2 regions of the Streptomyces sp. NBC_00287 genome follow, and region 2 is predicted to be linked to the other one. Evidence: riboswitches for the same ligand, from Rfam matches in the RefSeq annotation. Region 2 holds a riboswitch; the other holds the start of a gene.
What was found. A riboswitch is a leader RNA that binds a small molecule or an ion and turns the genes downstream of it on or off. The one in region 2 is predicted to bind glycine.

Region 1 (10,169 bases), 5.0 Mb from region 2:
AGTCAGGGTTCGTCCTGCCCCACGGGCGGGTCTGTTTCAGTCAAGGGGAATCGCCCGTGAAGTTGTTTGCGAAGTTGTTCGGCAAGAGCGCGCGGCAGGGCAACGAAAATGCCACCGCCCGGCACCGCGCGCAGCCTGACGCAGAGGGCCAGCGGCCGTTGTTCCGTGACCAGGTGGGTGGTCCGGGCGGTGACATTTCCGGAGGTCAGGGCGCGCCGTCTGTTGACCCTGCCCAGTCCGGAGGCATAGGTTTCGGGCAACCGTCAACCTCAAGTACGGGTGGAGGGTTCTCCGCCGACCCGTACGCGTCCAATGCCCCGTCGGGGCAGCCGCGGCAGGAGGATCCGTCCATGTCGGCCCTGGTGTGCACGAGGTGCGGTAACCGCAACGCGGAGAACAGTCGCTTCTGTTCCAACTGCGGTGCTCCGCTGCGGGCGGGTGCCGTTCCCGAGCGTCCGTCCGAGACCACGTCCACGATCTCCATCTCCGGTCTTGAGGCCTACGACGCCGAGGCCACCGGTCAGACGCAGATGCCGGCGCTGTCCCCCGAGGCGCAGGCCGCCGTCGAGGCGCTGCCGCTCGGCTCCGCGCTCCTGGTGGTGCGCCGTGGGCCGAACTCGGGCAGCCGCTTCCTGCTGGACGGTGACCTGACCACCGCCGGCCGTCACCCGCAGAGCGACATCTTCCTGGACGACGTCACCGTCTCGCGCCGGCATGTGGAGTTCCGCCGCAGCCAGGACGGCTCGTTCACGGTGGCCGACGTGGGCAGCCTGAACGGTACGTACGTCAACCGCGAGCGCATCGACCAGGTCGCTCTGTCGAACGGCGACGAGGTGCAGATCGGCAAGTACCGGCTGGTCTTCTACGCGAGCCAGCGAGGCTACTGACCCTCCCCCGGAGAAGGTCCATGCTTCAAACACCGAGCGGCGGTGCCGGACACGGCACCGCCGCCACGGACAGTGGGCTGATGAGCATCGGCACGGTGCTGACCGTGCTGCGCGACGAGTTCCCCGAAGTCACCATCTCCAAGATCCGTTTCCTGGAGTCCGAGGGCCTCGTCGAGCCGCAGCGGACCCCGTCGGGGTACCGCAAGTTCAGCGCGGACGACGTCGAGCGACTCGGCCATGTCCTGAGGATGCAGCGGGACCACTATTTGCCCCTGAAGGTGATCCGGGAGCACCTCGACGCCATGGAGCGGGGCGAGGCCGTACCCCTGCCCACCGTGGGCCGACAGCGCGACGGGGAGGCCGTAGCGGAATTCTCCGAGGCTCCCACGGCTGCTCGGATCGGGCGGAGCGAGCTGCTGGCCGCCGCCGAGATCGGCGAGCGGGACCTTGAGGAGTGGGAGTCGTACGGGCTGATCGCTCCGCTGCCGGACGGGGCGTATGACGCCGAGGCGGTCACTGTGGCCTCGCTCGTCGCCGAGCTGGGGCGGTTCGGGATCGAACCGCGGCACCTGCGGGTGATGAAGGCCGCAGCGGACCGTGAGGCCGGGCTCGTGGACCAGGTCGTGGCACCGCTCAGGCGCCACCGCAACCCGCAGACCAGGGCGCATGCCGAGGCCCGTACCAAGGAGCTGGCGGGGCTCACGGTGAAACTGCACGCCGCGCTCGTGAAGACCGCGCTCGGAGTACGGCTGCCCTGAGCCGGGGCCGGGGCCGGGAGCGGGGCCGGAGGGCCTCGGAAGGCCGGATCGGCCGCCCGTTTCCTGCCCGACTACCCAAACGTCCCGGGCACGGCCTAGGGTTGCTGTGTGAACGAGCTCGATGTCGTAGGTGTCCGGGTCGAAATGCCCTCCAACCAACCGATCGTGCTCCTGCGCGAAGTGGGAGGCGACCGTTACCTCCCCATCTGGATCGGCCCGGGGGAGGCGACGGCCATTGCCTTCGCTCAGCAGGGCATGGCCCCCGCGCGACCGCTGACCCACGACCTGTTCAAGGACGTGCTGGAGGCCGTCGGCCAGGAGCTCACCGAAGTGCGCATCACGGACCTGCGTGAAGGCGTCTTCTACGCGGAGCTGGTCTTCGCCAGCGGGGTCGAGGTGAGCGCCCGCCCGTCCGATGCCATAGCGCTGGCCCTGCGCACCGGAACGCCGATCTACGGCAGCGACGGCGTGCTCGACGACGCGGGCATCGCGATTCCGGACGAGCAGGAGGACGAGGTGGAGAAGTTCCGCGAGTTCCTCGACCAGATCTCGCCCGAGGACTTCGGCACCAGCAGCCAGTGAGACGGCTCGGGCCTCGGCAATTGCCAGCGGCGAGTGAGAGCGTCCTGCGGCCTGCTCCCAGCGCATTCGGCTAGCCTTTCCCCGCGGTGGGGTGCGGGAAACCACTCCTAGGGTGATTATCACTCGGCGTGCCGAGTGTGGCGATCGTTGACGCACCCCTGGTGACTGCCTACCGTCGAGAAGGCAGGTCAAGGACGGAGGTCGGCGTGAGAAGCAGCGGCGACGGTACGGCTGGGGGTGCCCCCGGACGCGGTCTCGGGGCGAGCGGTCCGTACCCGCTTCACGGCAGCGCGGCCGACCACGCTCCGCAGCGACCGGCGGCCGTGCCGAGCGGCGGAGGGGTGGCGCCCATGGCGTCCGAGGAGATCGGCTATCGCGGGCCTACGGCCTGCGCGGCCGCCGGCATCACCTATCGGCAACTGGACTACTGGGCGCGCACCGGGCTCGTCGAGCCGAGTGTGCGCCCTGCCTACGGTTCGGGGACGCAGCGGCTGTACAGCTTCCGGGACGTCGTCGTCCTGAAGATCGTCAAGCGGTTCCTGGACACCGGTGTCTCGCTGCAGAACATCCGTACCACGGTGCAGCATCTGCGGGAGCGAGGGTTTCGGGACCTGGAGCGCATGACGCTGATGAGCGACGGTGCCACGGTCTACGAGTGCACCTCGCCGGACGAGGTCCATGCGCTGCTCCAGGGCGGGCAGGGCGTCTTCGGGATCGCCGTCGGTGTGGTGTGGCGGGACGTGGAGAGCGCGCTGTCCCAGCTGCACGGGGAGCGGATCGACACCGGGGAGACGTTGGTCGGCCACAACCCGGCGGACGAGCTGGCGCGGCGGCGGAACCGGGCGGTCTGAGGCCCGGTCGGGGCCGTGCGCGGGGTCGGCTCGGGGGCATTGTCAGTGGCGTAGGGCAGCATCGGATATGTGAGAAACGCGCCCACGATCCTGCATCTCGACATGGATGCCTTCTTCGCTTCGGCGGAGCAGGCGTCTAAGCCGAGTCTGCGCGGGAAGGCCGTCATCGTGGGCGGGCTCGGGCCTCGTGGTGTGGTGGCGACGTGTTCGTACGAGGCACGGGTATTTGGTGTTCATTCGGCCATGCCCATGGCGCAAGCCCGGCGGCTCGCGCCGAACGCCGCGTATCTCGTGCCGCGCTTCAGCTTCTACCGTTCGATCAGTGAGCAGGTCATGGAGCTGCTGGGGGCGCTGTCGCCGTTGGTGGAGCCGCTCAGCCTGGACGAGGCCTTCGTGGACCTGGAGGCCGGGGGTACGGCCTGGGACGCGGAGTCGGCGAGGCTGGCGGGGGTGAAGCTGCGCGCCGACATACGGGCGGTCACGGGGCTGACGGGGTCGGTGGGGCTCGCGGCGTCCAAGATGCTGGCGAAGATCGCCTCGGAGCAGGCCAAGCCGGACGGTCTTGTGCTGATCGAGCCGGGGACCGAGCGGGCGTTGCTCGGGCCGCTGTCGGTGCGGACCCTGCCGGGGGTCGGGCCGGCTACGGGGGACCATCTGCGGCGGGCCGGGATCCATACGGTCGATGAGCTGGCCGAGGCGGGGGAGGACGAGCTCGTGCGGCTGCTGGGCAAGGCGCATGGGCATGCGCTGTACGCCATGGCGCTGGCGCGGGACGAGCGGCCCGTTGTGGCCGAGCGGGAGACGAAGTCGGTGTCCGTGGAGGACACGTACGACGTCGACATCCATGATCGGGTGCGGGTCGGGCTTGAGGTGGCGCGGCTGGCGGATCGGTGCGTGCGGCGGCTGCGGGGGGCCGGGTTGTCCGGGCGGACGATCGTGTTGAAGGTGCGGCGGTACGACTTTTCCACGCTGACTCGGTCCGAGACGTTGCGTGGGCCTACGGATGATCCGGCGGTCGTGCGGGAGGCTGCGGCTCGGTTGTTGGAGTCGGTGGACACGACCGGGGGTGTGCGGTTGCTGGGGGTGGGGGTCAGTGGGCTTGCCGACTTCACGCAGGAGGATCTTTTCGCGCAGGCCGCGGGGGAGGGGGTGGCGGATGACGTGGGGGAGGAGGGGGAGGTTGAGGCTGCTGGTCGGGAGGTTGTGTTGCCTGGGGAGCGGCGGTGGGCTGCGGGGCATGATGTGCGGCATGCCGAGTTCGGGCATGGGTGGGTGCAGGGGAGTGGGGTGGGGCGGGTGACTGTGCGGTTCGAGACGCCGGATTCTGGGCCGGGGCGGGTGCGGACGTTTTTGGTGGACGATCCTGAGTTGTCGGTGGCGGAGCCGTTGCCGCTGGTGCCGCGAAGACCTGGGGCTTCTGTGGACGGGGTTCGGGCGTGACCGTTGCCCGGGCTGGCGTCGGGTGGGTTTCGCTCGCCCGCGCTTGCGGGGTGCCGCTCTCTTTGGCAGCGGGTGCCGCCCCAGCGGCACGACTGCCCGCAGCGGCGGCAGGTGGGCTGCAGCCGCTGCCTCGCTGCGCGCCGTTCCGGTGGCACGACTGCCCGCTGCTGGGTGGGTAGGGCGCCGGTTCCGGCGGTACGACTGCCCGCAGCTGCGTGGGTTTAGGGCGGCGGCCGTTTCAGGGGTGGCACTCGATCAGGTGTCCGCGTCCTCCGTGCCTGCCAAGTTGCCGAAGTCGTGGTCTGGGGGTGGGGGTGTTGCGGTGATGTCCAGGCCGTAGTGGTGGTAGAGCTGGAGTTCTTGTTCGGGGGAGAGGTGGCGGCCTACTCCGAAGTCGGGGGCGTCCTTGATCAGGGAGCGGTCGAAGGGGACGTGCAGGGTGCCTTCCACGAGTTCGCTGGGCTCCAGGGGGACGAACGCGTCTCTGCTGAACAGGCCGGTGCGTATGGCTGCCCACTCCGGTACGCCGGTCGCGTCGTCGAGGTAGACCTCGTCGATCGTGCCGATCTTCGTACCGTTACGGTCGAACGCCTTGCGGCCGATCAGGTTGCGCGGATCGATGTCGGTCTGCACGGGCCCTCCACTTGGTCGCAACTCATCCGTAAGCACTACGAAAGAGCACATTGGGGCAAGCGGCCACTCGAACGCCTGGGCGTTGACCTCGCTGGTAGGCTTTCAGGCGGCTGTTGACCCCGTGCGGGAGAGTCCTCCGAACACCATCCGGAGGCGCCGAAGGAGCAAATCCTCCCCGGAATCTCTCAGGCCCACGTACCGCACGGACGAGGTCACTCTGGAAAGCAGAGCGGATGTCCACGGCTTCCGCTCTCACCGACGGTGAAAGCCGGGTGCCCTCGGGCGTCCGGTGAAGCTCTCAGGTTGAGATGACAGAGGGGGAGGCCGTCCGGGTACCCGCGCCGTGGTGCCCCTCGAAGGTCGTGTCGACCAGGAGGCCTCCGCAATGACCGCCCATCGCATTCCGCTCTCCGAGCTCGAACAAGGGATCCCCTTCGAGCAGCGTCATATTGGTCCTGATCATGAGGCTCGGGCCAAGATGCTCGCGCAGGTCGGCTACGGCTCGCTCGACGAGCTCACCGCCGCCGCGGTGCCGGATGTGATCAAGAACGCCGACGCCCTCGACCTGCCGGGCGCGCGTACCGAGGCCGAGGTGCTCGCCGAGCTGCGGTCGCTCGCTGACCGCAACCAGGTGCTCGACTCCATGATCGGGCTCGGGTACTACGGGACCTTCACCCCGCCCGTCATCCTGCGCAATGTCATGGAGAACCCGGCCTGGTACACGGCCTACACGCCGTACCAGCCCGAGATCTCCCAGGGGCGGCTCGAAGCCCTGCTGAACTTCCAGACCATGGTCGCCGACCTGACCGGGCTGCCCACCTCCGGTGCCTCGCTGCTCGACGAGGGGACGGCCGCGGCCGAGGCCATGGCCCTGTCCCGGCGCATGGGCAAGAACAAGAAGGGCCTCTTCCTGATCGACGCGGACGCCCTTCCGCAGACCATCGCCGTGATCGAGACGCGGGCCGAGCCGACCGGCGTGGAGGTCGTGGTCGCCGACCTCAGCGACGGCATTCCGGCCGAGATCGCCGAGCGCGAGATCAACGGCGTACTGATCCAGTACCCGGGCGCCTCCGGTGCCGTACGGGACATCAAGCCCCTCATCGAGCAGGCCCATGAGCTCGGCGCGCTGGTCACCGTCGCCGCCGATCTGCTCGCGCTGACGCTGCTGACGTCGCCGGGTGAGCTCGGCGCGGACATCGCGGTCGGTACCACCCAGCGATTCGGTGTGCCGATGGGCTTCGGCGGTCCGCACGCCGGCTACATGGCCGTACACGAGAAGTTCGCGCGCAGCCTGCCCGGGCGGCTGGTGGGCGTGTCCGTGGACGCCGACGGGAACAGGGCCTACCGGCTCGCACTGCAGACGCGTGAGCAGCACATCCGTCGTGAGAAGGCCACCAGCAACATCTGTACGGCGCAGGTGCTGCTCGCCGTCATGGCCGGGATGTACGCCGTCTACCACGGGCCCGAGGGGCTCAAGGGCATCGCCGCGCGGGTCCACCGGTACGCCACGATCCTCGCCGCGGGGCTCACCGCGGGCGGAGTCGAGGTCGTGCACGGTTCGTTCTTCGACACGCTCACCGTGCGGGTCCCGGGGCGGGCAGCCGAGGTCGTCGCCGCCGCGCGGGAGAACAGTGTCAACCTGCGTCTTGTCGACGCCGACCACGTTTCCGTCGCCTGTGACGAGACGACCGGCCGGGCTCAGCTGGGCGCCGTGTGGAGCGCCTTCGGGGTCGACGGGGACATCGAGGCGCTGGACGCCGGGGTCGAGGACGCGCTGCCGCAGGCGTTGCTGCGCGGGGACGAGGTCCTGACGCACCCGGTCTTCCACCAGCACCGCTCCGAGACCGCCATGCTGCGCTACCTGCGCCGGCTGGCCGACCGTGACTACGCGCTCGACCGCGGCATGATCCCGCTGGGCTCCTGCACGATGAAGCTCAACGCGACGACCGAGATGGAGCCGGTCACCTGGCCGGAGTTCGGGCAGATGCACCCCTTCGCGCCCGCCGAGCAGGCGCAGGGCTACCTCACGCTCATCCGTGAGCTGGAGGAACGTCTCTCCGAGGTCACCGGGTACGACAAGGTCAGCCTGCAGCCGAACGCCGGCTCGCAGGGTGAGCTGGCCGGTCTGCTCGCCGTACGCGGCTACCACCGGGCCAACGGTGACGAGCAGCGCACCGTCTGCCTCATCCCGTCCTCCGCGCACGGCACCAACGCCGCCAGCGCCGTGATGGCCGGCATGAAGGTCGTCGTCGTCAAGACCGCCGAGGACGGCGAGATCGACGTCGAGGACCTGCGGGCGAAGATCGAGCAGTACCGCGACGAACTGTCGGTGCTGATGATCACGTACCCCTCGACGCACGGTGTCTTCGAGGAGCATGTCGCCGACATCTGTGCGCAGGTGCACGAGGCCGGTGGGCAGGTCTACGTCGACGGCGCCAACCTCAACGCCCTGGTGGGGCTTGCCAAGCCGGGCCACTTCGGCGGTGACGTCTCGCATCTGAACCTGCACAAGACCTTCTGCATCCCGCACGGCGGCGGTGGTCCGGGTGTCGGTCCGGTCGGTGTGCGCGCGCACCTGGCGCCGTATCTGCCGAACCACCCGCTGCAGCCCGCGGCCGGTCCCGAGACGGGTGTCGGGCCGATCTCGGCGGCGCCGTGGGGCTCCGCGGGGATCCTGCCGATCTCGTGGTCGTACGTCCGGCTCATGGGCGGCGAGGGGCTCAAGCGGGCCACGCAGGTCGCGGTGCTCAGCGCCAACTACATCGCCAAGCGGCTGGAGCCGCACTACCCGGTGCTGTACACCGGTCCCGGCGGGCTCGTCGCGCACGAGTGCATCATCGATCTGCGTCCGCTGACGAAGGCGACCGGTGTGAGCGTCGACGATGTCGCCAAGCGGCTCATCGACTACGGCTTCCACGCGCCGACGATGTCCTTCCCGGTGGCCGGCACGCTGATGATCGAGCCGACCGAGTCCGAGGACCTGATCGAGCTGGACCGGTTCTGCGAGGCGATGATCGCCATTCGCGCGGAGATCGAGAAGGTCGGTTCCGGGGAGTGGGCCGCGGACGACAACCCGCTGCGGAACGCTCCGCACACCGCTGACTCGCTGGGCGGGGAGTGGAAGCACGCGTACAGCCGTGAGGAGGCCGTGTTCCCGGATGGGGTCTCGGCCGCGGACAAGTACTGGCCGCCGGTGCGCCGTATCGACCAGGCCTTCGGCGACCGGAACCTGGTGTGCTCCTGCCCGCCGTTGGACGCGTACGACGACTGATCAGGCGTAGGAAACAGGGCTCCGCCCGGGCTGTACGGCTCGGGTGGAGCCCTTTTTGTGTCAGGGGGTTGCCAGGGAGATCTCGGTCGACTTGATCAGGGCGATCACGGGGGTGCCGGGGGTCAGGCCCAGGTCGGTGGCTGCTTCCGTGGTGATCGCTGAGGTCAGTTCGCCGCCGGCGACCGTGATTTTGATCGAGGTCATCGCTTCGCCGGTGGCGATCTCGCTTACCGTGCCCGGTAGTTGGTTGCGGATCGAGAGGCCGGTGACGGGGGCGGTGGCGAGTGCGACTTCCGTCGACTTCACCAGGGCCCGTACTTCGGAGCCTGGGGTGAGGGCCAGGTCTTGGGCTGCTTCCCTGGTGATCGCGGCGGTGAGGTGGTGGCCGCCGGAGAGGTCCACCTTGACGGTGGCCATGACTTCGCCGGGGGTGATGGCGGTGACGGTGCCCGGGAGTTGGTTGCGGATGCTGAGGGGCATGGGACGCCTCTGGTTCGGGGTGGGTCGGTGGGGCGTCCCACGGTAGTCGGGCGGTGGGCTTATGCCGGGTACGCGTGCGTTTGCGTCGCCTTGACTGTTGCCCAGACCGGGGCGCCGGGGTGGAGGTCGAGTTCCGCCGCGGCGACTGTGGTGAGGTCGGCGGCGAGGGGGAGTTCGCCGGTGAGGTCCGCGCGGATCTGGTCGCCGTGGGTTTCCAGGCCTTCGACGTGGCACTGCCAGAGGTTGCGGGCGCTGGCGCCGGTGGGGCGGTCGCGGAACAGGGTCACGGCGCCCGGGGGGAAGGCGACGAACACCGGGCCGGTGAGGTCTTCCGTGGTGGTGATGGTGGGGCCCGCGTCCAGGTGGACCGTGTGGCCTTCCGCCTTGCCCTTGTAGAGGTTCAGGCCCACCAGTTGGGCGATGTAGTCCGTGCGGGGGTGGCGGGCGATGTCCGCGGGGGTGCCTTCCTGGACCACTCGGCCGTGTTCGATGACCACCAGGCGGTCCGCCAGGACCATGGCGTCCAGGGGGTCGTGGGTGACCAGGACCGCTACTGCCTCGAACTCGGCGAGGTGGCGGCGGAGTTGGGCTCGGACCTCCAGGCGGGTACGGGCGTCCAGGGCTGCCAGGGGTTCGTCGAGGAGGAGCAGGCGGGGGTTGGTGGCCAGGGCTCGGGCCAGGGCGACGCGTTGGGCCTGGCCGCCGGAGAGGTGGCGGGGCTTGGCGGTGGCGTGGTCGGTGAGGCCCATGCGGTTGAGCCAGGTGTGGGCCTGGGCTCGGGACTCGGCCTTGGTGGCGCCTTGGCAGCGGGGGCCGAAGGCGACGTTGTCGAGGGCGGTGAGGTGGGGGAAGAGGAGGTAGTCCTGGAATACGACGCCCACCGGGCGGTTTTCGGGGGGTGTGCGGTCCAGGGGGGTGCCGTCCAGGCGGAGGTGGCCGGCGGTGAGGGGGATCAGGCCGGCGAGGGCGCGGAGGGCGGTCGTTTTGCCTGCGCCGTTGGGGCCGAGCAGGGCCAGGACGTCGCCGGGGGCGGCCTTGAGCCTGACATTCAGGTGGAAGCTGTCTCGGTCGACGATCAGGTGGGTGTCCAGGCCCTGGTCGCCTTGGGTGAAGGCGGTCATGGGGTTGCCATCCAGCGGTCGCGCAGTGCTGCCAATACCGTGATCGATACCGCCAGGAGCACCAGGCTCAGGGCGATGGCGGCTGCCGGGTCCGATTGGAGGGCCAGGTAGACCGAGAGGGGCATGGTCTGGGTTCGGCCCGGGAA
Region 2 (10,169 bases):
AGCTGGGCGAAACTGTGCCCGGACCAGTGCAGTTCACGCATCCGCACACTCCCCGGCACGGACGACGTCCGCTGCTGGAGGGCATCCTCGGGTGCGGTGCCGGAGTCCAGGGTGCGCACCATGTCCATGGGCACCAGTCGTACGCAGACGTCGTTGCGCAGATGCCGGATGGGCGCGGCCGCGGGGGCTCTGTGCCGGCACGACTGCACGGCCGTCAGACGAAGGGGACGCCGGTAGTAGCGGTAGGCGCCGGCCGCGAGGCGGATTCCGGGCAGCAGTCCACCGCCACTGCGGTAGGCGTCCAGCACGGTTCCGCGGACTCGTCTGCGTGGGTCGGGCATCGCAAAGGGCGGAGTCTCCCGTCCCACACCGGTGAGGGTGAGACCGGCCGCCCGCTCGGCGGCCTCCGGGGAGAGCGCGGCGGTCCTGGTGGTCGCCGCCAGGATCGCGTTCCAGAACGGGCCGAGCCCGACGGACCGGATCCGATCGAGCGCCGGTGTCCAGTCCTGGTCGGAGCGCTCGAGCAGCAGGGTGACGTCGTTGACGTCCTTCTGCCGGATCAGGAAGTCACCGGCCGCGTTGCCGACCAGGAGCGGAAGATTCTCCATCGGCGTCCATCGGTGGAGCCCCGATCCCGTCACGTCGACGGGCAGGAACCGGGAGTGCCGGATGGAGTAGCCGGAGAAGTGGAGGTCCACGCCGTACCGTTCGGTGCCGCGGACGAGGTCCAGGGGCACCTGGCCGTAGATCCGCCCGGTGTGCCGGTCCCGTTTCACCCACGGAAGTTCATTGCCCCACCATTCGAAGCCGCGGCGGCGCAGCACTTCCACCAGGGCCAGCGCATCGTCGATGCTTCCCGCCATGAGATCGATGTCGGAGAAGTCCCGCACACCCGGGTCGTCGTAGAGCGCCACGGCCGCCCGGCCCTTGATCCCGGCGACCGGGATCCCGGCCTCGGCCACGGCTTCGCCGATCTGCGACCACAGGTCCTCGAGGTGTGCGCGCTCCTTGCGCTTGGCCTCGGCCGCGGCGAGGATCACCGATCCCTCGGGCGCACGGCCGGAACCGGCCAGGCGGTCGGCGGCAAAGCTGAGCACCTGGTTCGCGCGGAGGACGGCGAGGGCCTTCTGCTCGTCGCGCAGAACCTCTTCGACGGCTTCTTCACGGGGGATGCGGGGAGCGACATGTGCCAGGGCGAGGATCCTGAGGGTCTCGGCCTGTGAGGTCATGAGACCGCCCCATGGAGCAGGGCGGCTGCCGCGGGAATCTCCCGGAGGCGGCTCAGGAGGGCGGAGAAGTTGCGATCAGGTTCCACGTCCTTGATCACGAAGAGTGGCCAGTCCCATTCGTCGGCCACTTTCCGGAAGAACTGGTCCGACGCGGTTTGATGCTCCAGAAAACCGGGCCAACCGCGGGCGCCGCCGACCGGCGACATGTCCTCCAGCACCCCGAGGCCGCCGTCCTGCTCGGTACGCCACCGGAAAGCCACATCTATGGGACCCGATACGATCACCGGCACATCGGGTGGATAGGCGCGGAACTGGCTCAGCAGCATTTTTTCCGCCCGGTCTATTTCCCGCTCCATCGCGGGGTCCTGACTCAGGGCCCGGGCGTGCTGAATGGCTTTGTAGGTCATCTTGAGGCTTGAACTGTCCTCGATGACGGTGATGCCCTGGTCCAGGAGTGGCTTGATGGACTCATGGCGCAAAATGGTGTAACCGGCCCATTCCAGCCAGGCGGCGGCAAGTGGGCCCGCGGACCGACGCTGCTCGATCGAGGCGTCGCCGAATCGGGATTCCCAGTTTCCCTGCTGGAATGCGGTGAAATCGGCGGGCGGCTGGAAATCCGCACCCATGCCGAGATGCATCAGTCGAAATGATTCGACCCAGAGTTCCTGTTGCACGGTCCGGCTGGTCGCCCAGGGCTGTTCACTGAGTTCGCTCCGCCAGCTCACCAGTCGCGCGTCATGACCGCGCTCTCTCAAAGTCCGGTGTAACAGACTGGCAAATGTGGATTTGCCGACGCCATCAATACCAATAAAGGAAAAATAAACCCCAGCACCCAAGGTCAGTCCCCCCTAACCAGTGGCTGACACGGCTTGGCGTGTGGGGCGCTACTGTAACGTTCGGTGATGCTGTGGTCTATGCCTCACGACCCTGGTGCAGGCAGTTTCGGCCAGTCTCATTCGAGCCGCCTGTGCAGTCTCCGCATCCCACGGCCCTGCGCGCCACGGGCCCAGTTGGCTTGTTCTGCACCCTCAGCACTCGATGATGTTCACCGCCAGCCCGCCCCGCGCCGTCTCCTTGTACTTCACGCTCATGTCGGCGCCCGTGTCCTTCATCGTCTTGATGACCTTGTCCAGGGACACCTTGTGCGAGCCGTCGCCCCGCATCGCCATCTTCGCCGCCGTGACCGCCTTCACCGCGGCCATGCCGTTGCGCTCGATGCACGGGATCTGGACCAGGCCGCCGACCGGGTCGCAGGTCAGGCCGAGGTTGTGCTCCATGCCGATCTCGGCCGCGTTCTCCACCTGTTCCGGCGAACCGCCCAGCACCTCGGCCAGCGCGCCCGCCGCCATCGAGCACGCCGAGCCCACCTCGCCCTGGCAGCCGACCTCGGCACCGGAGATGGACGCGTTCTCCTTGAAGAGCATGCCGATCGCGCCGGCGGCGAGCAGGAAGCGCACCACGCCGTCCTCGTCCGCGCCCGGCACGAAGTTGATGTAGTAGTGCAGGACTGCGGGGATGATGCCCGCCGCGCCGTTCGTCGGCGCCGTCACCACTCGGCCGCCCGCCGCGTTCTCCTCGTTCACCGCCATCGCGTAGAGCGTGATCCACTCCATCGCGTGCGCCAACGGGTCGCCCTCCGCCCGCAGTTGGCGTGCGGTCACCGAGGCCCTACGCCGCACCCGCAGCCCGCCCGGCAGGATGCCCTCGCGCGACATACCGCGCGACACGCACGCCTGCATCACCCGCCAGATCTCCAGCAGGCCGGTGCGGATCTCCTCCTCCGTGCGCCAGGCCCGCTCGTTCTCCAGCATCAGGGACGAGATCGAAAGGCCCGTCTCCTTGGTCAGGCGCAGCAGCTCGTCGCCGGTGCGGAAGGGGTACTTCAGCACCGTGTCGTCGAGCTTGATGCGGTCCGCGCCCACCGCGTCCTCGTCCACGACGAAGCCGCCGCCGACCGAGTAGTACGTCTTCGACAGGAGCTCCGCGCCCGAGGCGTCGAACGCCCATATCGTCATGCCGTTCGCGTGGTACGGCAGCGCCTTGCGCCGGTGCAGGATCAGGTCGTCGTCGAAGGAGAAGGGGATCTCGTGATCGCCCAGGAGCGACAGACGGCCCCCGGACCTGATCGCCGAGACCCGGTCGTCCGCCGTCTCCACGTCCACTGTCCGGGGAGACTCGCCCTCCAGGCCGAGCAGTACGGCCTTCGGGGTGCCGTGGCCGTGTCCGGTCGCGCCCAGGGAGCCGTACAGCTCGCAGCGGACCGAGGCGACGGACTCCAGCAGCCCTTCGTTGCGCAGGCGCCGTGCGAACAGGCCGGCCGCACGCATCGGGCCGACCGTGTGGGAGCTCGACGGGCCGATGCCGATCGAGAACAGGTCGAAGACCGAGATGGCCACGGGAACTCCTCAAGAGAGGGCAGGGGGCGCACTTCGTCGGGCGCCCCCCACCAGGGAACTACTACTTGCTCAAACCGGGATACAGCGGGTGCTTGTCGGCAAGCGCCGTGACCCGGGCCTTCAGCGCCTCCACGTCGTACGACGGCTTCAGCGCCTGTGCGATCACGTCCGCGACCTCGGCGAAGTCCTCGGCCGTGAAGCCGCGGGTGGCCAGGGCGGGCGTGCCGATCCGGAGACCGGACGTCACCATCGGCGGACGCGGGTCGTTCGGGACGGCGTTGCGGTTGACCGTGATACCGACCTCGTGGAGACGGTCCTCGGCCTGCTGGCCGTCCAGTTCGGACTCGCGCAGGTCCACCAGCAGCAGGTGGACGTCGGTGCCGCCGGACAGGACGTTGACCCCGGCTTCGCGGGCGTCGGCCGCCGTGAGCCGCTCGGCGAGGATGCGCGCGCCCTCCACCGTACGCCGCTGGCGCTCCTTGAACTCCTCCGAGGCGGCGACCTTGAAGGAGACCGCCTTGGCCGCGATCACATGCTCCAGGGGACCGCCCTGGAAGCCCGGGAAGACGGCGGAGTTCAGCTTCTTCGCGAACTCCTTGCCCCGAGCGAGGATGATGCCACCGCGCGGACCGCCCAGGGTCTTGTGCGTGGTGGAGGTGACGACATCGGCGTACGGCACCGGGTTCTCGTGCAGCCCCGCCGCAACCAGACCGGCGAAGTGCGCCATGTCGACCCACAGATACGCCTCGACCTCGTCGGCGATCCGGCGGAACTCCGCGAAGTCCAGCTGCCGCGGGTACGCCGACCAGCCGGCGATGATCACCTTCGGGCGGTGCTCCTTGGCGAGCCGCTCGACCTCGGCCATGTCGACGAGACCGGCATCGTCCACGTGATACGCGACCACGTTGAACTGCTTGCCGGAGAAGTTCAGCCGCATCCCGTGGGTCAGATGGCCGCCGTGGGCCAGGTCCAGACCGAGGATGGTGTCACCGGGCTGGGCCAGCGCGAACAGCGCGGCCTGGTTGGCGGAGGCACCGGAGTGCGGCTGGACGTTGGCGTACTCGGCGCCGAACAGGTCCTTGACCCGGTCGATCGCGATCTGCTCGGTCACGTCGACGTGCTCGCAGCCGCCGTAGTAGCGGCGGCCGGGGTAGCCCTCGGCGTACTTGTTGGTGAGGACGGTGCCCTGGGCCTCCATGACGGCGACCGGAGCGAAGTTCTCCGAGGCGATCATTTCCAGGGTGGACTGCTGGCGGTGCAGCTCGGCGTCGACCGCGGCGGCGACCTCCGGGTCGAGCTCGTGCAAGGGCGTGTTCAGGACGGACATGCGTCTACGACTCCTCAGCCGGCGGAAAAGGCGGTGTACTCGTCGGCGGAGAGCAGGTCGGCCGGCTCCTCCGCGATGCGTACCTTGAACAGCCAGCCGCCCTCGAAGGGGGCGGAGTTCACCAGCGACGGGTCGTTGACGACGTCCTCGTTGATCTCGGCGACCTCGCCGTTGACCGGGGAGTACAGGTCGGAGACCGACTTGGTGGACTCCAGCTCGCCGCAGGACTCGCCCGCTTCGACGGTGGAACCGACCTCGGGGAGCTGGGCGTAGACGACGTCACCGAGCGCGTTGGCCGCGAACTCCGTGATGCCGACCGTCGAGACGCCGTCCTCGGCGACCGACAGCCACTCGTGCTCCTTGCTGTAGCGCAGCTGCTGGGGGTTGCTCATGGCCTGAATTCTCCTGTACGCGGGGGAGTGCTGATGAATGGGGGACTGCTGAAGGCGTGCGTGAGCAGCGGTGATGTGCTCAGCATCACCTACGGCTACTACTTCTGGCGCTTGTAGAAGGGCAGCGCCACGACCTCGTACGGCTCGTGGCTGCCCCGGATGTCCACGCCGACCCCGGCCGTGCCCGGCGCCGAGTGCGCGGCGTCGACGTAGGCCATGGCGATCGGCTTGCCCAGCGTGGGGGAGGGGGCGCCGGAGGTGACCTCGCCGATGACCTCGCCGCCCGCGACGACCGGGTACCCGGCGCGCGGGACCCGGCGGCCCTCGGCGATCAGGCCGACCAGGACGCGGGGCGGGTTCTCCGAGGCGCGGGAGGCAGCCTCGGTGAGCGCCTCGCGCCCGACGAAGTCGCCCTCCTTCTCGAACTTGACCACGCGGCCGAGCCCGGCGTCGAAGGGGGTCAGGTCGGTCGTGAGCTCGTGGCCGTACAGCGGCATGCCCGCTTCCAGGCGCAAGGTGTCCCGGCAGGACAGGCCGCAGGGGATCAAGCCCACCGAAGAACCCGCCTTGGTCAGCGCCTGCCACAGTTCGACCGCGTCCTCGGGCTTCACGAACAGCTCGAAGCCGTCCTCGCCGGTGTACCCGGTGCGCGCGATCAGCGCGGGGACGCCCGCGACGGTGCCGGGCAGCCCGGCGTAGTACTTCAGACCGTCGAGGTCGGCGTCGGTGAGCGAGCCCAGGATGCCCGGGGACTCGGGGCCCTGGACGGCGATCAGCGCGTAGGCGTCCCGGTCGTCGCGGACCTCGGCGTCGAAACCGGCGGAACGATCCATCAGTGCGTCCAGCACCACCTGGGCGTTGGAGGCGTTGGCGACGACCATGTACTCGGTCTCCGCGAGCCGGTAGACGATCAGGTCGTCCAGGATGCCGCCGTCGGCGCGGCAGATCATGGTGTAGCGGGCGCGGCCGGTCTTCACGCCCCCGATGTTCCCGACGAGGGCGTAGTCGAGAAGCGCGGCGGCCTGCGGGCCCGTGACGGTGATCTCGCCCATGTGGGAGAGATCGAACAGGCCGGCCTGGGTGCGCACGGCGTTGTGCTCGTCGCGCTCGGAGCCGTAACGCAGCGGCATGTCCCAGCCGGCGAAGTCGGTCATCGTCGCGCCCAGCGAGCGATGCAGGGCATCGAGGGCGGTACGGCGGGGTTCGGTACTGCTCATCGGACGGTCGTCTCCCAAGGCATGACGGCGAGGTCGTTCCTCCCCATCTGTCATCGGAACCTGAGAGGTTCGTCATGACCGCGCCGGGGCATGACTTGCACCTTGGGTGGGACCACCGGAAACGGCGGTCCGCTTTTCAGATGTGCCTCGCCCGCGCGGTAACGGGGCCTGAGAGATTCAAGGGAGGGACTTGCTCCTTCGGCGCCCCAGCTGAAAGCTGGGGACTCTCCCGCGCGGATTCAAACGGCCGGTATGCAGTTGGCGCGGCCATCATTGCATGGCGGGGGCGTCCGTGGGCAGGCCGCATCTGTAACCGGCTTGTGGCGGTACGCGCACGAAAACGCGAGAGATCGGCCATTACCTTCTCTTTACGCTCAGTGGGGAGGGGAGCTCCCGACCCTGGAGGAGGACGATGACGGTGAACAGGACCACGGCGTACGCGACCACGTCGGGTCTCGCGCTGCCCAAGCAGCCCGTGGCCCCGGCCCTCGAAGCCTGCGGCACGATCCCCGCACCCGTCGTCCGAGACCTGCGGGAGCGGGACGGCCGCAGTCCGCATGCCCTGCTCTTCGGCCCCAAGGACCTCGTCGTGATCACCGGCCTGCCCGGCAGCGGCAAGTCCACGCTGATGCGCCGCGCGGTGAAGGGCCGGCGCATCGACTCCCAGGACACCCGCGACCGCTGGGACGCCCGGATGCCGGGCTATTTGCCGTACGCGGTCTACCGTCCCCTCGTCCGGCTCGCCCACTACGCCGGGCTGTGGCGCGCCCTGCGCTCCGGCGAGGGTGTCGTCGTGCACGACTGCGGTACGCAGGCCTGGGTGCGCGGCTGGCTGGCCCGCGAGGCGCGGCGCCGGGGCGGCACCCTGCATCTGCTGCTCCTCGACGTCACACCGGACCAGGCGCTGGAGGGTCAGCGCGAGCGCGGTCGCGGTGTCTCGCGGTACGCCTTCCTGCGGCACCGCTCGGCGGCGGGCCGGCTGCTGCGCGCGGTGGAGCAGGGCGAGCTGCCGCAGGGCTGCGGTTCTGCGGTGCTGATCGACCGGCCCGCGGCGGGCGTGCTGCGCCGGATCGGCTTCACGGGCTGAGCCCCGGTCCTCCACAGGCGCTAGCCTTTTCAGCCACATCAGTGGTTCACGGCAGGCGGTCAGACAGATGGACTTCCCGGCGGATCTCCCCGCGGACTTTCCGGCGCAGGCACACCCCCATCCGCACGGCGGATGGCCCGGCAACGAGCTGGAGGAGGTGCTCTCCGCCTCCCTCGGCGTGCCCACGGCGGGCGGCCGGATCATCGAGGTCCTCGGCCGCAGCTACGTCTGGGTCCCGCTGCCCGCCGGCGGCGGCCCGCACAGCGGCCCGCTGGACCTGCCCACGCTGGAGATCGAGGGCCAGGCCTACGTCCCGGTCTTCAGCTCCGAGGAACAGTTCCGCCAGGTCGTCGGCTCGCACATGTCGTACACGATCGCCCCGGCGGTGGAATTCGCCCGCGGCCTGCCCCCGCAGGTGGGCATGGCGATCAACCCCGACGGCGTGGTGGGCATCCCCCTCCCGCCGCCGGCGGTTGCCGAACTCTGCCGCGCGGGCCGCACCCCCCTGGACGGCCCCGCGAGCGGCGGCCGGGTCAAGCTCTACGAACCGGACTGGCAGGACGACCCGGTCGACTTCCTCTCCGCGGCCTCGGCAGAGTTCGCGGCAACGGGCGTGGTCACCACAGCCCGCCGCTGCCTGGCAGCCATCGAAACGGCGGCGCCGGTGATGTTCGTAGGAGTGGAACTCTCCAACTGGGAGGGCGACCTGCGCACGGCTCCGATGGACGCCCTGGGCCGAGCCCTGGGCAGAGTCCCCACGAACTGGCAAGTCAACCTGATCCTCCTGGACATGGCAGCCCAGGACCCGGTGGCGATGTGGATGCGCGAAAAGGTACGGCCCTTCTACACGCAGGGTTAGTGGAGAGACGTAAGGGGCGCGGGGCTGTGTCGATGTGCGGCTCCGCCGCGGGGCGCGAGAAACCACGACGCAGCCGCACCCGCGCGACGGCAGCAAGTCCCGAGCTGATAGGCGGCCTTAAGCTAGGGTCACGGCTCGGTCGGACAAAGGTTGAAGGGGCGGTACAGGTGAGCGCCAGCGGCATCGCGGCCGGGCAGGTCGAGCACATGCTGCGCCAGGTCACGCCCGGGCGCTACGACGCCTACGAGGCGCTCCTGCGCGCGCTCGCGACCCCGAACTCCGGCCAGATCTGGATGCTGCTGTGGCACGGCCAAGCCGGCTCCCCGGACGCCCAGTACGGGAACATGGAGGTCGACAGCTACGGCTACGCCCCCTGCGTCACCTCCGCCCAGGAGCTGTCGGCCAGCGGCTGGAACCGCAGTTACGAAGTAGTCGACGGAGTCGACGTGGCCCGCACCCTGTACCCGGACCACTTCGGCCTCTGGCTCAACCCGCACGCCCCCGGCGGCGGCGTCGGCATCCCCTGGCTCGACCTGCGCCGCATCGCCACCGGCCTGGACCGCCAGCCCGCCGGTCCCCTCCGCCTGTCGGAACCCGGCATCGAGATCCCGCACTTCTATGCCCTGCTCGCCCAGAACGCCCACCGCACCCCGGCCGTCCGCGCCCTGCGCCGCGCCTGGGTGCAGCCGGCGCTCGGGGCGCCGTACCTCGCCATCGGTCTGGATGTGTACGACACCAGCCCGCCCGCCGTGGACTCGGTGCGCGCGATGATGCAGCAGTCCATCGGCGCGGTCCCGGACGGGCTGCCGGTGTCGACGGTGGCGATGTCCGACGAGTACGACCCGGTCGCGATGTGGATGCGGGCGAGCGCCCGTCCGTTCTACGACCGTGAGGCCCACGCCGCGCAGGCGCCGGCCGCCGGATACGGCTACCCACCGGTACACGGCGGCTACTGACCTGGTGACGCGCCGTCAGCCATTCACGTGGCCGACACATTTCTGCGCGCGTAGATGACGCCGAAGGTCGGTCAACGACCGATATGTCCTAACTCCCCCTCGTCCGGCGATCGTTATCCGCTGTTCGGATAACGGAATCCCCAGTGCATCATCACGGTTGCGCATACTTTCGCCGCCAGGCCTGGCGGGTGATCGTGACGACGCTGAAGACTCCCCAGTCAGACACGGGGTCGGTCGATCCTGTGATCGAGCGCAAGTCGACAAAGCCGTAATCCACGGCAGGCGTAGGCCGGTCACCACCGGCGAGAGGGGTCGGGTCACTGTGACCGCACCGATCGAGACCACCGGGGCAGCCGACGCACAGCCGGAGGCTGTGCTCAGCGGCGCCGAGAAGGGGCAGATCGAAGGCCGTTCGCTCGGGCAGATCGCCTGGTCCCGGTTCAAGAAGGACAAGGTCGCCGTCGCCGGTGGCGTCGTCGTCATCCTGCTGGTGCTGCTCGCCCTGCTGGCCCGTCCCATCCAGGCCCTCTTCGGCCTCGACCCCAACGCCTTCAACCAGGATCTGATCGACCCCAACACCTCGCTGCCCACCGGGGACTTCGGCGGGATGAGCATGGACCACCCGCTGGGCGTCGAGCCCAAGTTCGGTCGGGACATCGCCACCCGCATCCTGGAGGGCTCCTGGGTGTCCCTGGTCGTCGCGTTC

Region 1: it holds a riboswitch for glycine, as region 2 does, so the genes downstream of both, gcvP (aminomethyl-transferring glycine dehydrogenase) here and gcvT (glycine cleavage system aminomethyltransferase GcvT) in region 2, are expected to answer to the same signal.

Annotation. Positions count from the first base shown of each region.
Region 1 covers NZ_CP108053.1:1,586,434-1,596,602, reverse strand. Annotated here, with positions in the region: gene OHT76_RS07255 (FHA domain-containing protein) at 1-887, shown strand, start outside; gene ftsR (transcriptional regulator FtsR) at 908-1,645, shown strand; gene OHT76_RS07245 (bifunctional nuclease family protein) at 1,754-2,227, shown strand; gene OHT76_RS07240 (MerR family transcriptional regulator) at 2,434-3,078, shown strand; gene OHT76_RS07235 (DNA polymerase IV) at 3,148-4,518, shown strand; gene OHT76_RS07230 (PRC-barrel domain-containing protein) at 4,774-5,151, opposite strand; glycine riboswitch at 5,266-5,362, shown strand; gene gcvP (aminomethyl-transferring glycine dehydrogenase) at 5,537-8,422, shown strand; gene OHT76_RS07220 (TOBE domain-containing protein) at 8,483-8,902, opposite strand; gene OHT76_RS07215 (ABC transporter ATP-binding protein) at 8,962-10,023, opposite strand; gene modB (molybdate ABC transporter permease subunit) at 10,020-10,169, opposite strand, start outside.
Region 2 covers NZ_CP108053.1:6,536,915-6,547,083, forward strand. Annotated here, with positions in the region: gene OHT76_RS29965 (nucleotidyltransferase family protein) at 1-1,229, opposite strand, end outside; gene OHT76_RS29970 (hypothetical protein) at 1,226-2,065, opposite strand; gene OHT76_RS29975 (L-serine ammonia-lyase) at 2,258-3,625, opposite strand; gene glyA (serine hydroxymethyltransferase) at 3,687-4,952, opposite strand; gene gcvH (glycine cleavage system protein GcvH) at 4,967-5,344, opposite strand; gene gcvT (glycine cleavage system aminomethyltransferase GcvT) at 5,443-6,561, opposite strand; glycine riboswitch at 6,599-6,707, opposite strand; glycine riboswitch at 6,708-6,803, opposite strand; gene OHT76_RS29995 (AAA family ATPase) at 6,974-7,648, shown strand; gene OHT76_RS30000 (enhanced serine sensitivity protein SseB) at 7,716-8,507, shown strand; gene OHT76_RS30005 (enhanced serine sensitivity protein SseB C-terminal domain-containing protein) at 8,675-9,463, shown strand; gene OHT76_RS30010 (ABC transporter permease) at 9,786-10,169, shown strand, end outside.